2 regions of the Marinococcus sp. PL1-022 genome follow, and region 1 is predicted to be linked to the other one. Evidence: a T-box and tRNA genes for the amino acid it is inferred to sense, from the RefSeq annotation. Region 1 holds a T-box; the other holds one or more tRNA genes.
What was found. The T-box of region 1 lies ahead of SIC45_RS03760 (valine--tRNA ligase). A T-box ahead of a tRNA ligase gene usually reads a tRNA of that ligase, here a tRNA-Val.
Positions count from the first base shown of each region.

Region 1 (9,858 bases):
AGGAAAGTTCGGCAATGCCTAACAAAAAATAAATAAAATAGATCAGCAGTTCAAACACAAAAAGCGCACAGAAGAAGATAAGCCACTGCCAACCATAGCTGTTGCGGACCACTGGCAGAGAGTAGGAGCTCATGTACGCAATAAAGCCAAAGCAGAATGTATAAACACCAAGAATCTGCGTGTACGTGAAATCATAGAGAAAACCAACGAAAATACCTGCCCACACTCCTGCGACCGGCCCGCGGTATATGCTGGTCAAAACCACTCCAATGAGTGCAAATCTCGGCATCCACACCCATCCACTTTCATTTTCCTGAGGGAAGAGAATTTCAAACCATGTTCCTTCGATAAGAAATAAACAAAAGATCGATATGGGGATAAGAAAGCGTGTCATGAGCCCCCGCCGCCTTCTTCACCGACCGGATCCACGGCTTCTTCCTCTTCATCCTCCTGCTCCTGGTCTTCCTCAAGGGAAGGAAATTCTTCACTCAAATCTTCAATGTTCCGATCCAGGACGTTCACGTACGTTAAATCACTGAAGTCTGCCGCTGGTTCAATAAGGGCGTTATACGTTAAACCGTATTCATCCGGTTCTATGCTTTTTACTTCCCCGATTGGAATACCGCTTGGAAAAGCTCCGCCCATCCCTGAGGTAACTACCTGCTGGCCTTCTTCAATTTCTGCATCACTGCGGATTTTCCGGAGCATAAGGCCGTCCCGGTCTTCATCCCATCCTTCAATGAAAGCATTAACCGTCTCATCACCAGCAGTCACACTGGCGCTGATACGGTTTGTCCGTTCCCCGTCGGATAATAATTGAACAGTGGAGGAAAATTCAGAAGCCTCCGCCACACGTCCGATAAGACCTTCATTCGTAACCACGGCCATATCCTGTTCAATACCGTTCTGGGTGCCCTGATTAATACCGATCGTCTGCGTCCAGCGGTCAGGATTACGATAGACGACAAGCGCCTGGCGGCTTTCATAGTCACTCAGCATTTCCTGCGTATCTGCCGATTCCCGGAGCGTTTCATTTTCCTGACGGGTGTTTTCAAGCTCTGCCGAAGTGGCAGCGTATTTTTCCAGCTGTTGCTTAAGCGTTTTATTTTCCTCGTATGTATCCAATAAATTTTCCACAGCTTCGAAGCGATTAGCTGCAAAGTGAGCCGGGCGGCTGATGGTCGACTGAAAAACGCCTACAGAGTCTCTTACGAACTCTTCAGGCCACGGCACCGATTCCCGTTCCCTCATGGAAAACCCTACGAGTATAACAAGAAGAATAATGCTTACCATCAAGATGATCAATCGCTTGTTGTTAAAAAAGTGCGGCATGGTTCCCCACCTACTCTAAAGATAGATTAAGCATTCCGGCCTGAGCGGGATGTAATACCTGCTTTTGAGCGGAACAAATGAATATTTTCTAACGCGCGTCCTGTACCAAGTGCCACACAATCCAAAGGCTCCTCCGACACTAATACGGCCATGTTCGTTTCTTCACTGAGAACCCGGTCAATGTGCTGAAGAAGAGCTCCTCCTCCTGTTAACAGGATACCACGGTCCATAATATCCGCTGCTAATTCCGGCGGAGTCTGTTCAAGGGTACTCTTCACCGTATCAATAATAGTAGAGACCGTGTCTTTCAGACACCCTGCAATCTCTTCAGAGGTAATTGTAACTGTTTTTGGAAGCCCGGTCACTACATCTCTTCCGCGGATTTCCATCGTATCATTGTTTTCATTTTCCGCAGGAGGAGCCGCAGCACCAACTTCAAGCTTAATGGCTTCCGCTGTCCGCTCTCCCACCATGACATTATACGTTTTCCGGATATACTGAATGATCGCTTCATCCATTTCATCTCCGGCGATGCGGATCGATTGACTCGTGACGATGCCACCAAGAGAAATGATAGCCACTTCTGTTGTTCCACCCCCGATGTCAACAACCATGCTTCCTGTAGGCTCCCACACAGGAAGGTCGGCTCCGATGGCTGCTGCAAACGGTTCTTCGATCGTATAGGCCTCTCTTGCACCAGCCTGTTTGGTTGCATCCTCGACGGCCCTCTTTTCAACTGCCGTAATACCTGACGGCACACATACCATCACATTTGGCTTTCTTGAGAATATCGAACGTTTTTTGACCGACTGACCAATAAAATATTCCATCATAGTCGCCGTTGTGTCAAAATCAGCAATGACGCCGTCCTTCATTGGACGTATTGCCTTAATGTTGCCCGGTGTACGCCCAATCATATTTTTCGCGCTGCGGCCTACAGCTTCAATATTTCCCGTGTCTGTCCGCATAGCTACCACCGAGGGCTCACGAAGAATGACTCCTTCACCTCTCGCGTAAACGAGCGTATTTGCCGTACCTAAATCGATCCCCAGGTCTCTCGTTCCAAACATCTATGTATATCTCCTCTCGTCTCGCAAAATGCACGGTCGTCCTTTTCAGCAGGTATTATTCATTGGAGCATCTAATGATTTATTATGTTGGATAATGCCCTTTTCGGCACCCCTGTATTCCCATATGTAGCGGGCACGTTCAGCGGTCCTCCTGGATGAATGCTTTCATCTCCAGGATTTCTGTTCCTCTGACGCTCTCCCGTTATTATGCATTAAAGTACAGCTGTCCCTGCATGCACTATTTTTTATTATACTGAAAAATATTTGAAAAACATAGGGGCAATGCACCTGTTTTTTTAGGATAGGCTTATTTTCACATCTGCGCGTTCTACATAAATCCCTGCTCTTTCATGCTCTCAAAGCACTGATCACCAACGATTACATGGTCGAGCAGTTCAATTCCAAGCAGTCGGCCGCATTCTGCTACCCGCTTAGTCACCTGAATATCCTCGCTGCTCGGCGCCGGATCGCCGGATGGATGATTGTGAAGACAGATAATTGATGCGGCGGACCGCCGCAGCGCTTCTTTGAACAGCTCCCGTGGATGAACAATACTTGAATTTAAACTGCCGATAAATAGCGTCTGCTTATGAATAATTTGATTTTTAGTATTCAGACACAGTACTACAAAATGCTCCTGCTGTAAAAACCTCAAGTCTTCCATCATATACTCCGCCGCGTCTTCAGGTGAACGCACAACGTATCTGTCCGGATACGAATAGCGAAAGACGCGCTTTCCCAGCTCAAGGGCAGCCTGCAGCTCCAAAGCTTTTGCTTTTCCAATACCCGGGATTTCCATCAATTCTTCCCTGGTCGCTTCTTTCAATAAGGGAAGAGCATCGAAACGTTCCATCACCTGGGCAGCCAGCTCCAGTACCGGCGCCTGCTTTGTACCTGTGCGAAGGAGTACTGCCAGCAGTTCCTGCTCCGTCAGCGCCTCCGCTCCTTGTTGTTCCATTTTCTCACGGGGACGGAACAGTTCTGTTCCGGCAGGGATTGCAGTCAATTTCATCATTGATCGTCTCCTTTATGTGTGGGGGTTGAAACGGGGGATTATAAAAAAGCCAGGTACCATTTCAGGCATGCTTCTCCGGCAAACAACGTAAATAAGCTGCCGACCGCGATAGCAGGGGCAAACGGGAACGGTGTTCCTTTTTTGAAAGCATTAAATGGATATAGTAGAAAAATAACAATAGAAGCAGTGAATACAGCAGCTGTAAAATTTACGGCAAGAAGATGCGGGCCAAAGAAAAATCCGAGAACAGTAAATATTTTCAGATCGCCGCCGCCCATCCCTCCCCTCGTTACCAGAATAATAGCTGATAAAAGAAAAAAGCCGGCTAGTGCGCCTATGAAGCTTTCGTTCCAGGCGGGCTCCTCCAGCCAGAACAGTTTTAAAAGCACCGCTCCAAGAAAAAACAAAAGCGACACCCGGTCCGGGATGATCATGGCTGTAATATCGCTGATAGTAATAATGAAAAGGTAGGAAATAAGAAGTAAAGCTGCAGCGAATTCTGCAGTTGGTCCGAAGCGGACGTAGGCGAGGAAAAACAAGACACCACCGGCGCCTTCCATAAGAGGATAAATCGCGGAAATACGGGTTTTACAGAAGCGGCATTTACCGCCCAGATACAGATAAGAACAGCAGGGGACTAAATCTCTTTTTTTAATTGGCTGGACACATACCGGACACCTTGACGGGGGCATCCATACAGACGCACCAACAGCCATTCGCATGCCTGCGGCGTTACAGAAGGAACTCACTACCATCCCTGCCGCTGTAAAATATACAGCGAGCAATACGTTCATTACAACACCTCTTCCATTTTTTTCTTATTATAGCATGCTTTTCCGTTAATCAGCTCAAAAAAATAATAAAAAAGCAGAAGCATACGGCTTCTGCTTCTCGTTTTCTTATTGACTCCACTCCTGCATCAGCTGGGAGATGAAATACAGGGAGCCGGCAAACACGATCACGTCTTCCTGATCCCGGGCTGTCTCTGCTTTTTCCCACGCCTTCTGCCAGCTTTCTGCTGTTTGAACGTCGGCTGTATTCGCTTCAGCAATATCCTCCGGCGCTGCTGCCTGCGGAAAATCAAACGGTACCGCCGTGATGGATTTTATCTCCAGGCCGTCCAACTGATCGAGCACCGGTGCCTGTAATTTGTCCGTTTTCATTCCAACAATAAAATGAAACCGGCCGTTTGGATAATGCGTGGCTAACGCTTCTTTAAGGCTTTTCATTCCCTCTTCATTATGCGCACCGTCAAAAAGGACGTGCTCCTCGCCAGGCGCTTTTTCAAGTCTCCCCGGCCAGGCTGCTTTTTTCAGACCAGCACGAATGTGCTCATCCTCTGCGGGCAGGGCATAATACATTTTCAGGTAACGCGTTGTAATTACCGCTGCTGCCGCATTCTCCACCTGATGCTCCCCGAGCATGGAGACCTCGAGATCCTCCATATCTCCGAGCAGGGAATAAAAGGAAAAACGAGTTCCTGACTCTGACGGCTCAAGGCGGCGGACATAAAACTGACTGCCAAGCTGATAAAACTTCGAGCGCTGGTAATCGGCAGCCTCCTCAAAAATGCCGGCAAGCTCTTCATTTTGTTCGCATGTCACCACAGGAACCCCGCCTTTAATAATGCCGGCTTTTTCCCGGGCTACTTCTTCGAGCGTGTCCCCGAGAATTCCCTGATGGTCGTGTCCAATATTTGTGATAATGCTCACCATAGGGTGGATGGCGTTTGTAGCGTCCAGACGACCGCCAAGGCCAACCTCCCATATTACTACGTCCGGAAACGTTTTTCTGGCAAAATACATTGCCGCTATAACAGTAATCACTTCAAACTCCGTCGGTGATCCAAACGGCGTGCGGGCGATGCTTTCCACTACCGGACGAAGAACGGCAGCCAGCTCCAGAAAATCCTCCTCGCTGATCGGCTCTCCGTCTGTGGCAATCCGCTCACGGAAATGGTGAATATACGGTGATGTGAATGATCCGCAGACAATACCTGCTTCTGTCATAATATTTCTCGTAAATGCCGCGGTGGATCCTTTGCCGTTCGTTCCGCCAATATGAATGCCCTTCAGTCGGCGTTCCGGATTGCCGACAGCTTCAAGCATCATGTTCATCCGGTCAAGTCCCGGGCGGATACCGAACGTTTCGAGTGAGTGCACCCATGCTTCTGCTTCCTTGTATGTGTGCAAAGTAGACCTCCCTTTAAACAGCCATGCAGCAGGCCCCCTCGCCGGGAGCGTCTGCTGCTTAGCTTTTTTGCAGTTCTTCCATTCTGGCTGTTACTTTTTCTCTTTTTTGTTCGTAATCCTTCTGTTTTTCTTTTTCTTCCTCGACGACGTGTGCGGGAGCTTTGCTGACAAACCCTTCGTTGTTCAGCTTTTTCGTGACCCGTTCCACTTCTTTATCAAGCTTGTCTTTTTCCCGCTGCAGCCGCTCTATTTCTTCGTCTACATTAATAAGGCCTTCAAGCGGCAGAAAGATCTCCGCCCCGCTCAATACGTGGGATATGGATTTTTCCGGAGCCTCCATTGCTGCATCGATCGTCAGCGTTTCCGGATTTCCAAACCGTACAATATAGTCACGCCCCCGTTCGAGTCGTTCCGAAGCCTGGCTGTTGGACGGCTTCAGACTCATCGGCACCGCTTTGCTCGGTGGAACGTTCATTTCCGCCCGCGTATTCCGGACCGAACGAATAACCTCCTGAATTAATTCCATATCGCGTACCGCTTCCTCGTCAAACAGCTGCGAATCCGCTACCGGCCAGGAAGCACTCATGATCGACGTTCCTTCGTGAGGGAGATGCTGCCAGATTTCCTCCGTGATAAACGGCATCATCGGGTGAAGCATACGCATCGTCTGATCAAATACATGAACAAGTACAGACTGGGCCATGCGTTTTGGCTGTTCGTCTTCACCGTACAGCGGCAGCTTGGCCATTTCAATATACCAGTCGCAAAGGTCATCCCAAATAAAGTTATAGAGCGTCCTTCCGGCCTCCCCAAACTCGTATTTTTCCATCAGCTGGGTGGCGTTCTGCTTTGTTTCCTGCAGCCGGTGTAAAATCCAGCGGTCCGCAATCGTTTTTGTGCCTTCGAGCTCGATATCTTCTGCCGTTATCCCTTCCACATTCATCAGCGTAAAGCGGGCAGCGTTCCAAATTTTATTGCCGAAATTCCAGTTGGCCTCTACCTTTTCCCACTGGAAACGAATATCATTGCCCGGTGTTGTACCTGTAGCGAGCAGAAAGCGCAGAGCATCCGCCCCGTACTGATCGATAACATCCATCGGGTCCACCCCGTTGCCGAGGGATTTACTCATTTTCCGCCCTTCGCTGTCACGTACCAGGCCGTGAATAAGCACGTCCTCAAACGGGCGTTCGCCGGTAAACTCCAGACCCTGAAAAATCATCCGCGACACCCAGAAGAAAATGATGTCGTAGCCGGTGACAAGCGCACTCGTCGGATAGTAGCGCGCATAGTCCGCGCTTTCTTCCGGCCAGCCCATAGTCGAAAACGGCCATAAAGCCGAGCTGAACCATGTATCAAGCACGTCCTCGTCCTGTTTCCACTCCTCCGGATTTTCCGGTGCCGTGCGTCCGACATAAATTTCGCCTGTTTCTTTATGGTACCAGGCCGGGATCCGGTGCCCCCACCACAGCTGCCGGGAAATACACCAGTCCCGAATGTTTTCCATCCACTGCAGATACGTCTTTTCAAAGCGTTCCGGAACAAAGGTAACTTTTTCTTCCTTCTTCTGAAGCTCTACCGCCTGCTCCGCAAGCGGCCCCATGTTTACAAACCACTGGGTGGAAAGGTACGGTTCAACCACGGCGCCGCTCCGCTCGGAATGGCCGACAGAATGCATATGCTCCTCGATATCAAACAGAATGCCCTCTGCCTGCAGATCCTTCGTCAGCTGCCGGCGGCAGGCAAAACGGTCCATGCCCTCGTAGACGCCGGCATTTCCATTCATGCTGCCGTCCTCATTCATCACAAGTACGCGCGGCAGGTCATGACGGTTACCCATTTCAAAGTCATTTGGATCATGCGCAGGCGTAATTTTCACTGCCCCTGAACCAAAATCCATGTCCACATAGTCGTCTGCGATAATTGGAATTTCTCTTCCGATGATCGGCAGCACGGCCGTTTTTCCGATAAGATGCTTATAGCGCCCGTCCTCCGGATGTACCGCGACTGCCGTGTCCCCGAGCATCGTTTCCGGCCGGGTCGTCGCTACTTCGATCGAGGTATTTTCGCCTTTAACCGGGTAGCGCATATGGTAAAAATGACCCTGTACTTCTTTATACTCCACCTCAATATCCGAAAGCGCCGTCTGCGTTTCCGGGTCCCAGTTGATGATGTACTCACCCCGGTAGATAAGCTCCCTTTCATACAACGAAACAAAGACTTCCCGCACCGCTTCCGAGAGACCTTCATCAAGCGTGAATCGCTCCCTCGAATAATCGAGTGAAAGTCCGAGCTTGGCCCACTGGCTGCGGATGAAATCTGCATATTCCTCTTTCCATCCCCACGTTTTTTCCAGGAACGCTTCCCGTCCAAGCTCGTAGCGGCTCGTACCTTCTTCCTTCAGCTGCGCCTCGACCTTGGACTGGGTAGCAATCCCGGCATGGTCCATCCCCGGCAGCCATAGGGTGTCATAGCCCTGCATACGCTTCATACGGATTAAAATATCCTGAAGCGTCGTATCCCACGCATGGCCAAGGTGAAGCCGGCCGGTTACGTTCGGCGGCGGAATAACAATTGTATAAGGTGTGCCGTCTGTCTGGCCTGCTTCAAACTGTCCTGTTTCTTTCCAGAAGTCATACCAGCGGTTCTCTGTTTCCTTCGGATCGTACTTTTTCGCCATTTCCGTCTCTTGTTTTCCCATACAAATCCCCTTTCTTCTCATAAAAAAACTCTTCATCCCGAGTAAGGACGAAGAGTTTTCGCGGTACCACCTTAATACCTGCCGCCAAGCAGGCACTTTCCCATAACGGCGGCTACCGTCTTTTCTTACTGTATGCGTTCAGAAAAGAAGCTCGAGGGCGACTTTCCGCACGGGTCGTTAAAGAATCTCTCAGCCCTGGATCCTTTTTTCTGTACAACAGACCTGCGTGCGTACTCCTCCCTGTTTCTGCATTTGTTATTAATATTGAGTTAGTGTCTTTATTTTACGAAACCAGGACGCGTGCGTCAACTGTCTTCCCCGTGCTCTTTATTTGCAGCAAGACTTGCAAAGACGCGGTCAGCCGCCTCAATGGTTTTATCGATATCTTCTTCGCTGTGCTCCGTCGATAAAAACAGGCCTTCGAACTGCGAAGGCGGAAGTGATATTCCCTCTGCCATCATTCCACGGAAATAACGCGCGAACATTCCCAGATCAGACTTCTTCGCAGAAGCAAAATCCACTACCGGTTCATCGGTAAAGAACAGGCCGATCATCGCTCCGGCACGGTTGATTTGATGTGGGATTCCATGCTTGGAAGCCGCACGGTTCAGCCCTTCTTCAAGCTGGGCTGCCCGGGCGCGGAACGTTTCATAGCTGCTTTCGTCCACTTGTCTGAGTGTTTCAAGTCCGGCTGTCATCGCCAATGGATTGCCGGAAAGGGTACCTGCCTGATAAATAGGTCCGTCCGGGGCAATCTGCTGCATGATATCGGCACGGCCGCCGTAGGCTCCCACCGGAAGCCCGCCACCGATCACCTTTCCAAGACACGTGAGATCCGGAGTCACCCCGTAGTGTCCCTGGGCGCTGTTATAGTCCACCCGGAAGCCGCTCATAACTTCATCAAAAATCAGCAGACTGCCGTGCTGATTCGTAATGTCGCGAACGCCTTCCAAAAATCCTTCACCCGGTGTGACCACACCCATATTCCCGGTGACAGGCTCGAGGATAACACCGGCGATTTCATCTCCGTATTCATCAAACGCCTTCTGCAGGCTGTCGAGATCATTGTACGGAACGGTAAGCGTATTCTGCGCAATCGAACCAGGAACGCCCGGGCTGTCCGGCAGGCCAAGCGTGGCGACGCCGGAGCCGGCACGAATGAGAAGAGAATCTCCGTGGCCGTGATAGCATCCCTCCATTTTTACAATTTTGTCCCGGCCGGTAAACCCGCGGGCGAGACGCAGCGCACTCATTGTCGCTTCCGTGCCGGAGTTCACCATCCGGACGACTTCAATGGAGGGCACCCGGTCCACGACAAGCTCTGCCAGACCCGCTTCTGTTACGTGCGAAGCACCGAAGCTCGTGCCTTTTTCAGCCACAATTTTTAAGCTGTCGACCACATGCTCGTTTGCGTGTCCGAGAAGAAGCGGCCCCCAGGACATCACATAATCAATGTATTCATTGCCGTCAATATCCTTAATACGGGAGCCTTTGCCTTCATCCATATAAACAGCCGGATGGCCGACCGATTCATAGGTCCGTACGGGGCTG
Region 1 covers NZ_JAWXCX010000001.1:746,348-756,205, reverse strand. The annotation lists gene mreD (rod shape-determining protein MreD) at 1-394, opposite strand, end outside; gene mreC (rod shape-determining protein MreC) at 391-1,332, opposite strand; gene SIC45_RS03780 (rod shape-determining protein) at 1,359-2,402, opposite strand; gene radC (RadC family protein) at 2,731-3,417, opposite strand; gene SIC45_RS03770 (prepilin peptidase) at 3,456-4,211, opposite strand; gene SIC45_RS03765 (folylpolyglutamate synthase/dihydrofolate synthase family protein) at 4,317-5,609, opposite strand; gene SIC45_RS03760 (valine--tRNA ligase) at 5,668-8,307, opposite strand; T-box leader at 8,348-8,563, opposite strand; gene hemL (glutamate-1-semialdehyde 2,1-aminomutase) at 8,613-9,858, opposite strand, start outside.

Region 2 (9,858 bases), 220 kb from region 1:
AAGAAGAGCTGAGCATTTCCGGGGTCGACGGTGGCCTTCAGGTTTTTCCGCCCGAACTGTACCAGTCAAAATTCGGTTCCATGATGAGTGTGGAGCCTCACTTAACAAGCTATGAGCGTGAAGACGTGCTGCAGGCGAAAAACTTTACAGACGCGTGTCTGGGGCAGGCGGAGGTCGTTGTGAAGCCCGAGCAGGCACTGCGCGTCACCCGGATTATCGAAGCTGTTTATGAAAGCAGCAGAACTGGAAAAAGCGTTCGTCTGGATAATGTGTACGCCGACGAAATATAAGCATCCATCCGGGTGCTTTTTTATTTTAAAGCAGTTCTTAAGAAAGAATTTTTCTAATTTTTAATGAATAGTCGTTTGAATGCAGACAGAGAGGGAAAGAGAGGATTGTATTACTACAGAAGGGGGACTTACTAATTATGGAAGCAGATCGAAATCGTTGGTTGATGGCATTATCAGCCATAGCGATTCATTTATCGATTGGTTCGGTGTATGCGTACAGTGTGTACCAGAATCCGCTGAATGAGTCGCTTGGCTGGAACATTTCCGACGTAACACTCGCATTTACGATTGCAATTTTCTTCTTGGGGATGTCGGCCGCTTCACTCGGATTTTTTGTAGAAAAATACGGGCCGAGGATCTCAGCTGCCATCGCAGCCGTGCTGTTTGGTGCCGGAACAATGGGGGCCGGCCTTGCGGTACAGCTTGAAAGTCTGCCATTATTTATTGGTTCTTACGGCGTTCTTGGCGGCATCGGCCTTGGCATTGGGTACATATCCCCGGTTTCTACGCTTGTTATGTGGTTTCCAGACCGTCGGGGGATGGCTACTGGGATGGCAGTTATGGGTTTTGGCGCCGGAGCGCTTATTACAAGTCCCTTAGCTGAATGGCTGATGAACGCTGTATCGATCCCGGGGGCATTTTACATTCTTGGCGCCTCGTACTTCGTTCTTATGCTTGCAGGGGCGAGCTACATGAAGAAGCCGCCGAAGGATTGGATGCCTAAAGGCTATAAGAAAGAAGATCTGCAGACGAACCAGAAGGGCGGAGACCTGGCGCAGCTTTCAGCCAAAGAGGCACTGCGGACGATGCGTTTTTACCTGCTGTGGCTCGTGATGTTTATTAACATCTCTTCAGGTATTATGCTGCTTGCAGTGGCATCGAACATGACACAGACCATTACCGGTACCAGCGCAGCATTAGCAGCTACCATAGTGGGAGTAATGGGCTTTTTCAACGGGGGCGGACGGATTGTATGGGCGTCGCTTTCGGACTATCTTGGAAGAACGAATACTTTTACAATATTCTTTCTCATTCAAATCGTGGCCTTTTTCCTTCTCCCGTTAACGACCAACGTTGTGCTGCTTGCAATTCTATTATTTATTATTATTACCTGTTACGGTGGCGGCTTTGCCTGTCTGCCGGCTTATATTGGTGACCTGTTTGGCACGAAACAGCTCGGAGCCATTCACGGCTTTCTTTTAACTGCCTGGGCACTTGCAGGGGTGGCCGGTCCTACAGCCGTATCAAGCATTGTTTCGGCTACAGGAAGCTACGCGCTATCGTTCTATCTGTTTAATATTCTTCTCGTAGTCGCCCTGGCAGCTATGATTGTCATGCGATTTAATATTAAAAAGGTCAGAAAGAACAAAGAACAGGAAAGCACGGAAGCAGCGAAAGCATAAAGAGAGACCCCTTTCTTCTAAGATAAAGGAGAAAGGGGTCTTTACTGTTATGGGAGTTCGTTGCCGGCAGACTGATACAGGTCATACCATTCTTCACGTGTCAAAGTGATTTCAGAGGCTTCGGCGATGCCTGCCAGCCGTTCTGGGTTCATCGTCCCGACAATGGTTTGAATACGCGCGGGGTGGCGAAGAATCCAGGCTGCCGCTATTGCTGATTCGGTTACTTGGTAGCGCCCGGCCAATTCACTGAGTTTTTTGTTCACCTCAGGAAATTTATCATTGCCGATAAAAACGCCTTCCATCATGCCATACTGAAACGGGGACCAGGCCTGGACGGTCATGTTGTTCAACTGACTGTATTCAAGCAGCCCGCCTTCCCGCATCACCGCTGCATCATTTTTCATATTCACATTCAATCCCTGATCTATCATGAGGGAGTGCATCAGACCAAACTGCAGCTGATTGGTAATAAGATCCTGCTTGACGTGCTGCTTTAAAAGCTCAATCTGCATTGGATGCTGGTTGCTGACACCGAAATGACGTACTTTACCGGAGGCGTGGAGACTATCGAATGCTTCCGCTACTTCCCCGGGTTCCATGAGCGCATCGGGACGGTGAAGAAGCAGTACATCCAGATAGTCTGTCTGAAGACGCTTCAGGCTTTCATCGACTGTGTTTAAAATATGGGATTTGGAAAAATCGAAGGAATTTCCGCGTATGCCTGCTTTGGACTGAAGAATTACTTTTTCGCGCAGGTCATCGTTCATACCAACTGCTCTGGCAAAAATGTCTTCGGAATCCCCGCCGCCATAAACATCGGCATGATCGAAAAAGTTCACGCCTGCCTCAAAAGCAGTACGGAAAACTTTTTCCGCCGCATCGATGGAAAGCTCATTCATGCGCATACACCCTAGTGCTATATTGGATACTTGAAGCGAACTGCTGCCTAACTGCATTTGTTTCATCTGAGCACCTCTTTTTTTCAGGATAAGAATAGTGTAACATGACGTATGGACAATCGGCATGATAACGCTGTCAAAAATATGAAAAATGACTTTTACGCATAAATATGGTAATTTATAGAAAAAGATTAAAGGGTGGCAGTAATGAAACGAAGAACAATAAACAGCTATTTTATTTTATTCTGGCTTATTATCGGTATATGGAATATCGGCCTTGGAATTATTGTCGGTCTCGTACTGCAAAGCTATGTGTGGGCATTCATTCATGTTTTGGCCGGAGCGCTCTGTTTAACCATAATGGAAGCTATACGCAGAGGGAAATTACAGGTTAAAGAGAAAAAAGAAAACCACCTGCACGAAAGCGACCAGTAGCTTTATGTCCCTGGATTTAAAAATTGTAATAATTTGATGATTACCCTGCAGACTTTTCGGAAATAGTATATTAATGATAAACAAAGGGGTGAACATTATATTACAGACCAGAGGGGCTAAAACAATAAAAAATATTATTCAGGACAATGAAAAGCCGCTGACTAATCAGGATGTCGCCGCTATATTAAAAGATAGAAACAGCATTGACAGTTCTTTTGCTTTGAAAACGATTGATTCAATGGTAGGTAACGGACAGTTGATGCTTATCCGATATGTTGACGCCGGTGTATATGTAGTAGAAGTGAAATAAATTATGTTAACTGTTTTCATAAGCAGTTAACATAACTATTTTTTTATAAATAATTTTTACATAATTCTTCTGTTATTGTAGTGAAAGTACCGAATAATCTGTAAAATAGAGAATTACTTTAAAGAAGAGGGTGATGGCAATGAGTTTCGAAGATGAGTTCGTAACTAAAGCAAAAGAATATTTAGAAGAAGATAAAGACGCAAATATTATGAACGAAGTAAACTGGGAAATTGCCAAATACTTTAATAATCTGAATAAAGAAATCGGCGAAGTGAAAAATGACTCGTTCAGCAGCTATGGTTCAAAGCACCGCAGCTATATGACCATTGATAACCGCGAAGTGCTTTTTGAAACTGTTACAGACGATGGAAATTATCATATTCAGGTAACACAGAGTACAGATGATAAAACCAATGAGCTGGATGTTATATATGTTCAGGAGGGGAGAATGTACAGCCAGGAAAAGCAGCAGGAATTTAATATGGATATTGTCCGGGACCATCTTAAAGATACCTTCGGCGATATACTGGGATTATAAAAAAGCGCCCGCTGCGGCGCTTTTTTATTTTGAAAAATATTAAATAATCAACAGGGAAATAAGTCTTGATTTCCTTCGAATGGGTATATTGTCATTAAGGGGGTATACGCCATGGGGGTTGTTTATATTGACCGGCATATTCGCCAGGTGCAGGTGATTATTTGTAGTGAAGGACACATGCTGCATTGTCTTGTTTGGCCGGGGGAAGGGGGATGGGTCGCCGATATACACTCCATGCAGAACAGCGGTTTTCATCCGACGTTTGAGCGGGTTTATTTTCCTGAAAATGAAGAGATTATTCAGCTTGGACGGCATATATATGTTCTGCGGTAAAAAGGCAGAAGCTCGCAGCTTTCTGCCTTTGCCCGTTCTAAAGAGTATTGGGGTCCGTATAGCCGATCGGCCCCCGGGATTCGGAATGCTCCACAACAGTAAGAACAAAGCGTATCGGAATAAAGATGGTGCGGCTGCCGCTGCTCTGGGCCTTTTCCTGATAGAAATAAACGCCCGCTTCTTCAACACCATAGTTTTCCGCTGACACTACCGCTTTGATATAACTGGAGTGCTCTTCGAATGCCCCCTCGCTTTGAAATCCATTCAATTCAAAAAGCGGGATGGCGGAAGGATCAAAATACACTTCGACGAAATTAGAATTGTCTGCTGATGAACTCATCCGTCTTCCTCCTTTCAATAGTTGCTTCCCATAATATACCCTAAAACGTTTTAATAAAAGCAGAGGATGCAAAAGGAAAAAGGTACATAAACGTTTATGAAATGCACTATCTGCTGTAAAATAATGGGTAAGATAATAGGCGTTCCAAAGATAGAAAGGAGAAAGTGCGGCGAAAAACAGCCCGGGCTGTACAAATTAAAAAACAGAAGCCAATGGCTCCTGCTGTAGTTTATTATTTATGGTGTCCCGTACTGGGCTCGAACCAGTGACCTCCACCCTGTCAAGGTGGCGCTCTCCCTACTGAGCTAACGGAACAATTTGTATGGAATGAAGCAACAGAAATAATATACAATAGGAAAAGGTCAGTGTCAATCCTTCCACGCTCAATTTATGCAGGGAAAGCAGAGGGTGGTGCTGGCCAATTAATTTCTTCCGGGCGGTGAAGTCGGACCTTGCTGATGTCCTGTTACTACCGAAGATACTAAGAGAGTACACGCACCTGCTGCATAAACAGAAATTTTTATGGTACATATATTAAAAAGTGAATCAATTTTCCTTTTGCTGTTTTTCTTTCCGCTGCTGAAGGAATAGAAATAGACAGAAGGCGAGCATACCCAGACTGAGATTGGAGAGAATGAACCCAAGCGGCCCCTGGTTAAAAATGCCAAGCGACAGCGCCCCGAAAAAAACAATGTAGGTGATGCCGAGAAGCGGCAGGCTTCGCCCGGAGACTTTTTGCATCAAACGGGCAAGCTGGTATACGAGCGTATTTACAGCAAAACCAATTAGCAGTAAAATAAGTAAATTCATGCGACTATCTGAACCTTCCTTTGTGATGATGTCTTTTTCCGATTTACATGCTACCATACCTTAGGTTTGAAAGATATCTACAAAGACGAAAAGTGGGCACCCCTGCAGTAAACTGCCTGGCGGAGGCTTTAAAATATAGAGAGAATGGGATAAAGGTGGAGGGATCTTCATGCAGGCATATGCAGACTTTTGGATGGAATGGCAGACACGTATTGTAGAGCTGCCCTGGATTGATATAGGCGTAGCTGTTTTGATTGCACTTCTCGTGTTTGCCTTTCGGAAGCTATTTACTAAATACATTTTCAGGTTCATTTTAAAAATGACTCACCAATCGAGATCACAGCTGTTCACCAATGTTTTGGTATCGTTTGAACGGCCGATTCGTATGTTTTTCGCCGTATTCGGTATATATTTGGCGCTTTTGTATCTGCCGATACCGTGGGATTCCATGACAATTATCAACCGCCTGTACGGCTCCATTTTAATCATACTTGCGGCTTGGGGGACATACAAGCTGCTGAACACGTCTTCGATGCTCTTCAACCCGATGATTAAAAGGCTCGAGGGCAAGGAAGACAATATGCTGGTTCCCTTTCTTTCCCGGGTGCTCCGGATTATTATCGTGGCGCTCGCGTTCACCATTATTCTCTCTTCCTGGGGCTTTAACATTAACGGCTTTGTGGCAGGGCTCGGCCTTGGAGGTCTGGCCTTTGCCCTCGCCGCTCAGGATATGGTGGCTAATTTTATCGGCGGCATAATTATTGTCGTGGAACGCCCGTTTAAGCGGGGGGACTGGATTTATACGCCGACGGTGGAAGGAATTGTGGAGGATATTTCGTTTCGGAGCACGAAGGTGCGTACCTTTGCTGACTCAATTGTCATCGTTCCAAACAATACACTTGCCCATGAGGCGATTACAAACTGGAGTGAAATGCGTAAGCGTGAAATTAACATGACGCTTGGCATTGAATATCAGACGCCGCGGGAGCAGGTGCTGCAGCTGCGGGAGCGTCTTGAGGAAATGCTGAACAGCCGGGAGGATATCGATAAAGAAATGATTCTTGTGCAGTTTAAAGAATTTAACAGCTCCTCGCTCGACCTGTGGGTTTACTGTTTTACGAAAACAACCGCATTTTTGGAATGGGCTGAAATAAAAGAAGAGCTGAATCTTGAAATCATTCGCATCCTTCAAGAGGAAGGCGTTCAGTTTGCCTACCCAACACAGTCTATTTATATTGAAAAATCACCTGAAGAAAATTATCACATGTCCGACAATAATTAAGCGGGATTCACGGTTGGCAAACAAAACGTACATGTTATAATAAGAATGTTTGTCAGAAGGAATATGTACGTAAAAAAGGAGCCGATGCATTCGATGGAACGAGTGGAAACATTCGTGTTAACCCGTGGACTGAATGCCAGTCAAGTATTGTCGTTTGTGCATGAACTGGAAACATTTAAAGTAGATGTATTTTTTGAAAAGCGGAGAACCTCCGCAAACGGAAAAAGCGTACTCGGCATGATGTCTTTGTTTACAAGCATCAGACTTGGAGACAAGGTGGAACTCAAGGTACATGGTGAAGATAAAGAAGCGGTTGCCAGGGTGGCAGCTGTATATCTTGGAGAAGCAGCAGAGCAAAAGAATAGTAACGGCTATTGGGAAGACGAAGCAGCGGAGCATGTGGAACGCGCAATGGCTGGATGCATGGCTCACTGGAACCCCAATGTACGAAATATTGCACGCTCGTATCTGAAAACGACACGCAGTTAACAGAAAGACCCGGCGCCGGGAAAAGCGTCCGGGTCTTCAGCTGTATCAGAGCTCATTTTCGCCGGTGCCGGGTAATGATAAGCATAGAACGAGTCAATTCGGGTAAAACAATAATAAGGAAATGAAACATACGTATTGGTTGTATAATACAATCAGTAATGATGAATGACACGGAAGGAAGAATGTCTTATGATCGACCGGCACACCGGTACATTTTGGCGGGCCTCCATTGCTCTCGGACTTGCATCCCTGCTCATTTTTGCCAATATGTATTACCCGCAGCCGCTGCTTCCATTGTTTACCGGAGAATTCAGCGTCAGCGAAGCGACAGCGAGCTTTGTCATTTCACTTTCCCTGCTGATACTTGGAGTGAGCTTCTTTTTTATCAGCGCGATATCCGACGCGAAAGGAAGAAGAAAGATCATTGTGTACGCGATGATCTGGGGAACTATAGCAACGCTGCTCATTCCTTTTGCCGGCTCCTTCTGGCTGCTTTTGCTGCTTCGGATGATCCAGGCCGTCGGACTTGCCGGAATTCCCATTGCGGCTATGTCCTATATTGGAGAGGAATTCACCCCGCGTGCGATGACGGTAGCTATGGGCTTTTACGTAAGCGCGAACAGCCTCGGCGGCATGGGGGGAAGAGTGATGAGCGGCGTTCTTGCTGATTGGTTTGACTGGCGGACGGCTTATTTTTTCATGGCCGGGGCCAGCGTCGTGCTCGCCGTGCTCGTGATCCTGCTGCTTCCGGCTTCGAAAAACTTCAGTCCAAAGCCGCTGGAGTGGAGCGATACGTGGAAGAATGCTCTGTTTCATCTTAAAGATCCGGTGCAGCGGCTGGCTTACGTTATCGGCGGTTTGAATTTCTTTGTATTTATCGGGACATTCAACTTTATTACGTACCGCCTGGACGGAGACCCTTTTTTCGTCAGTACAGCAGTCCTGGGCCTGTTGTTTTTAACATACGGGGCGGGGACCTTCAGCTCGAGCCTTGCCGGGGAATTGACGCAGCGCTTTAAACAGACGGACTGTATGCAGGTCGGAATCCTCATTATGGCCGGCGGCCTGCTGCTGTCGCTTGTACCACAGCTGTGGGTGGTTATTGCCTCGCTTGCCGTGCTGAGTTTTGGCTTTTTCTTTGCGCATTCCACTTCCAGTTCCTGGGTAACAAAAAACGCCAAAAAAGCCCGGGCAAGCGCCTCCGGACTTTACTTGACGTCTTACTATCTGGGCGGGAGTCTCAGCAGTCTTTATTTTGGTCTCCTGTGGCCCCTGGCCGGCTGGATCGGCGTCATTGCCGGCGGCCTGCTCCTGTTAATAGTCACACTTACAAGCGTGCGCCGTCTTATGCCGGTGGAAGCCGGCTAGCCTTTGGCAGGAAGAAGCACAATGCCATCGCTGTCGGCATAGACGTAGTCCCCGGGCGTCCAGGTGACGTCAGCAAAATCGACGGGAATGGAGCGCTCGCCGCGTCCTTCCTTGACAGACTTTCGTGGGCTGGTAAAACGGGAAAACACCCGGACATCCATTTCGCGAAGCTCGTCACTGTCGCGGATCGCTCCGTTCACGATAATGCCGGCGAGTCCGCGCTTGACAGCAATTTCTGCCAGGTTGTCCCCGAGCAGGGCACGCCGGGAGGAACCGCCTCCGTCAACTACAAGAACACTGCCGGCGGGAATATCGCCAAGCGCCTGTTCAACAAGCACGTTATCTTCAAATACCCGTACTGTTTCTATTGGCCCTTCAAAGGAACGTGCTGGTCCGTGCGATAAAAACGGCTCGTTGGCGACAAAAACTTCGTTACCATATTCATCACAGATATCAGCTGTTCTACCCATATGTATGCCTCCTTTTATTATTTTCATTGTAAGGCTTTCCCAGAAGAAAGAAAATAGCAGGAGAACAGAAAAAAGATGCCACTATCATTTTGCTTTCAAAGGGCGATATGATAATCTAGGAAAGAGAAATTTGAAGGAGGATGTAAAACATGAATCAAATGGATGCAAATGAAATTATCCAGTTCATTTCAGATAGTAAAAAATCCACTCCGGTTAAAGTACATATTACCGGCGAGTTGGATGCTATCGGATTTGGAAATGAAACGAAGCGGTTTATTACAGGAAACACCGGTGTATTGTTCGGTGAATGGGAAGATATTAAAGAAGGCATCGAAGCGAATGCAGACAAAATTGAAGATTTTGTTGTAGAAAACGACCGCAGAAACAGCGCGATCCCGATGCTTGATCTAAAAGACATCGAAGCACGCATTGAGCCGGGCGCGATCATCCGCGACCAGGTGGAAATCGGTAAGGGCGCCGTTATCATGATGGGCGCAAGCATCAACATCGGTTCAGTTGTTGGAGAAGGCACGATGATTGATATGAACGTTGTAATGGGTGGACGCGCCACCGTGGGCAACAACTGCCATATCGGTGCAGGATCAGTTCTTGCTGGTGTCATTGAGCCGCCGTCCGCACAGCCGGTCGTTGTCGAAGACGGCGTTGTAGTGGGCGCCAACTGCGTGATCCTTGAAGGGGTCACTGTCGGTGAAGGCGCAGTCGTAGCTGCCGGCGCCGTAGTAACAGAAGACGTGCCGCCAAATACGGTTGTTGCTGGTACTCCTGCACGCGTCATCAAAGAAATTGATGAGCAGACAAAAGGAAAAACAGAAATTAAACAGGAACTGCGCCGCTTAAAATAACAACGCTGCAACGTAACGGTGAAAGGCT
Region 2 covers NZ_JAWXCX010000001.1:964,981-974,838, forward strand. The annotation lists gene SIC45_RS04895 (Gfo/Idh/MocA family oxidoreductase) at 1-290, shown strand, start outside; gene SIC45_RS04900 (OFA family MFS transporter) at 428-1,693, shown strand; gene SIC45_RS04905 (aldo/keto reductase) at 1,741-2,658, opposite strand; gene SIC45_RS04910 (hypothetical protein) at 2,800-3,027, shown strand; gene SIC45_RS04915 (hypothetical protein) at 3,116-3,337, shown strand; gene SIC45_RS04920 (DUF3942 family protein) at 3,477-3,875, shown strand; gene SIC45_RS04925 (hypothetical protein) at 3,987-4,208, shown strand; gene SIC45_RS04930 (hypothetical protein) at 4,246-4,548, opposite strand; tRNA gene SIC45_RS04935 (tRNA-Val) at 4,788-4,863, opposite strand; gene SIC45_RS04940 (hypothetical protein) at 5,095-5,358, opposite strand; gene SIC45_RS04945 (mechanosensitive ion channel family protein) at 5,528-6,640, shown strand; gene SIC45_RS04950 (HPr family phosphocarrier protein) at 6,734-7,129, shown strand; gene SIC45_RS04955 (MFS transporter) at 7,319-8,497, shown strand; gene rraA (ribonuclease E activity regulator RraA) at 8,494-8,967, opposite strand; gene dapD (2,3,4,5-tetrahydropyridine-2,6-dicarboxylate N-acetyltransferase) at 9,117-9,830, shown strand.
Region 2: it has a tRNA-Val gene. The T-box ahead of SIC45_RS03760 (valine--tRNA ligase) is inferred to sense a tRNA for this amino acid. The anticodon was not compared.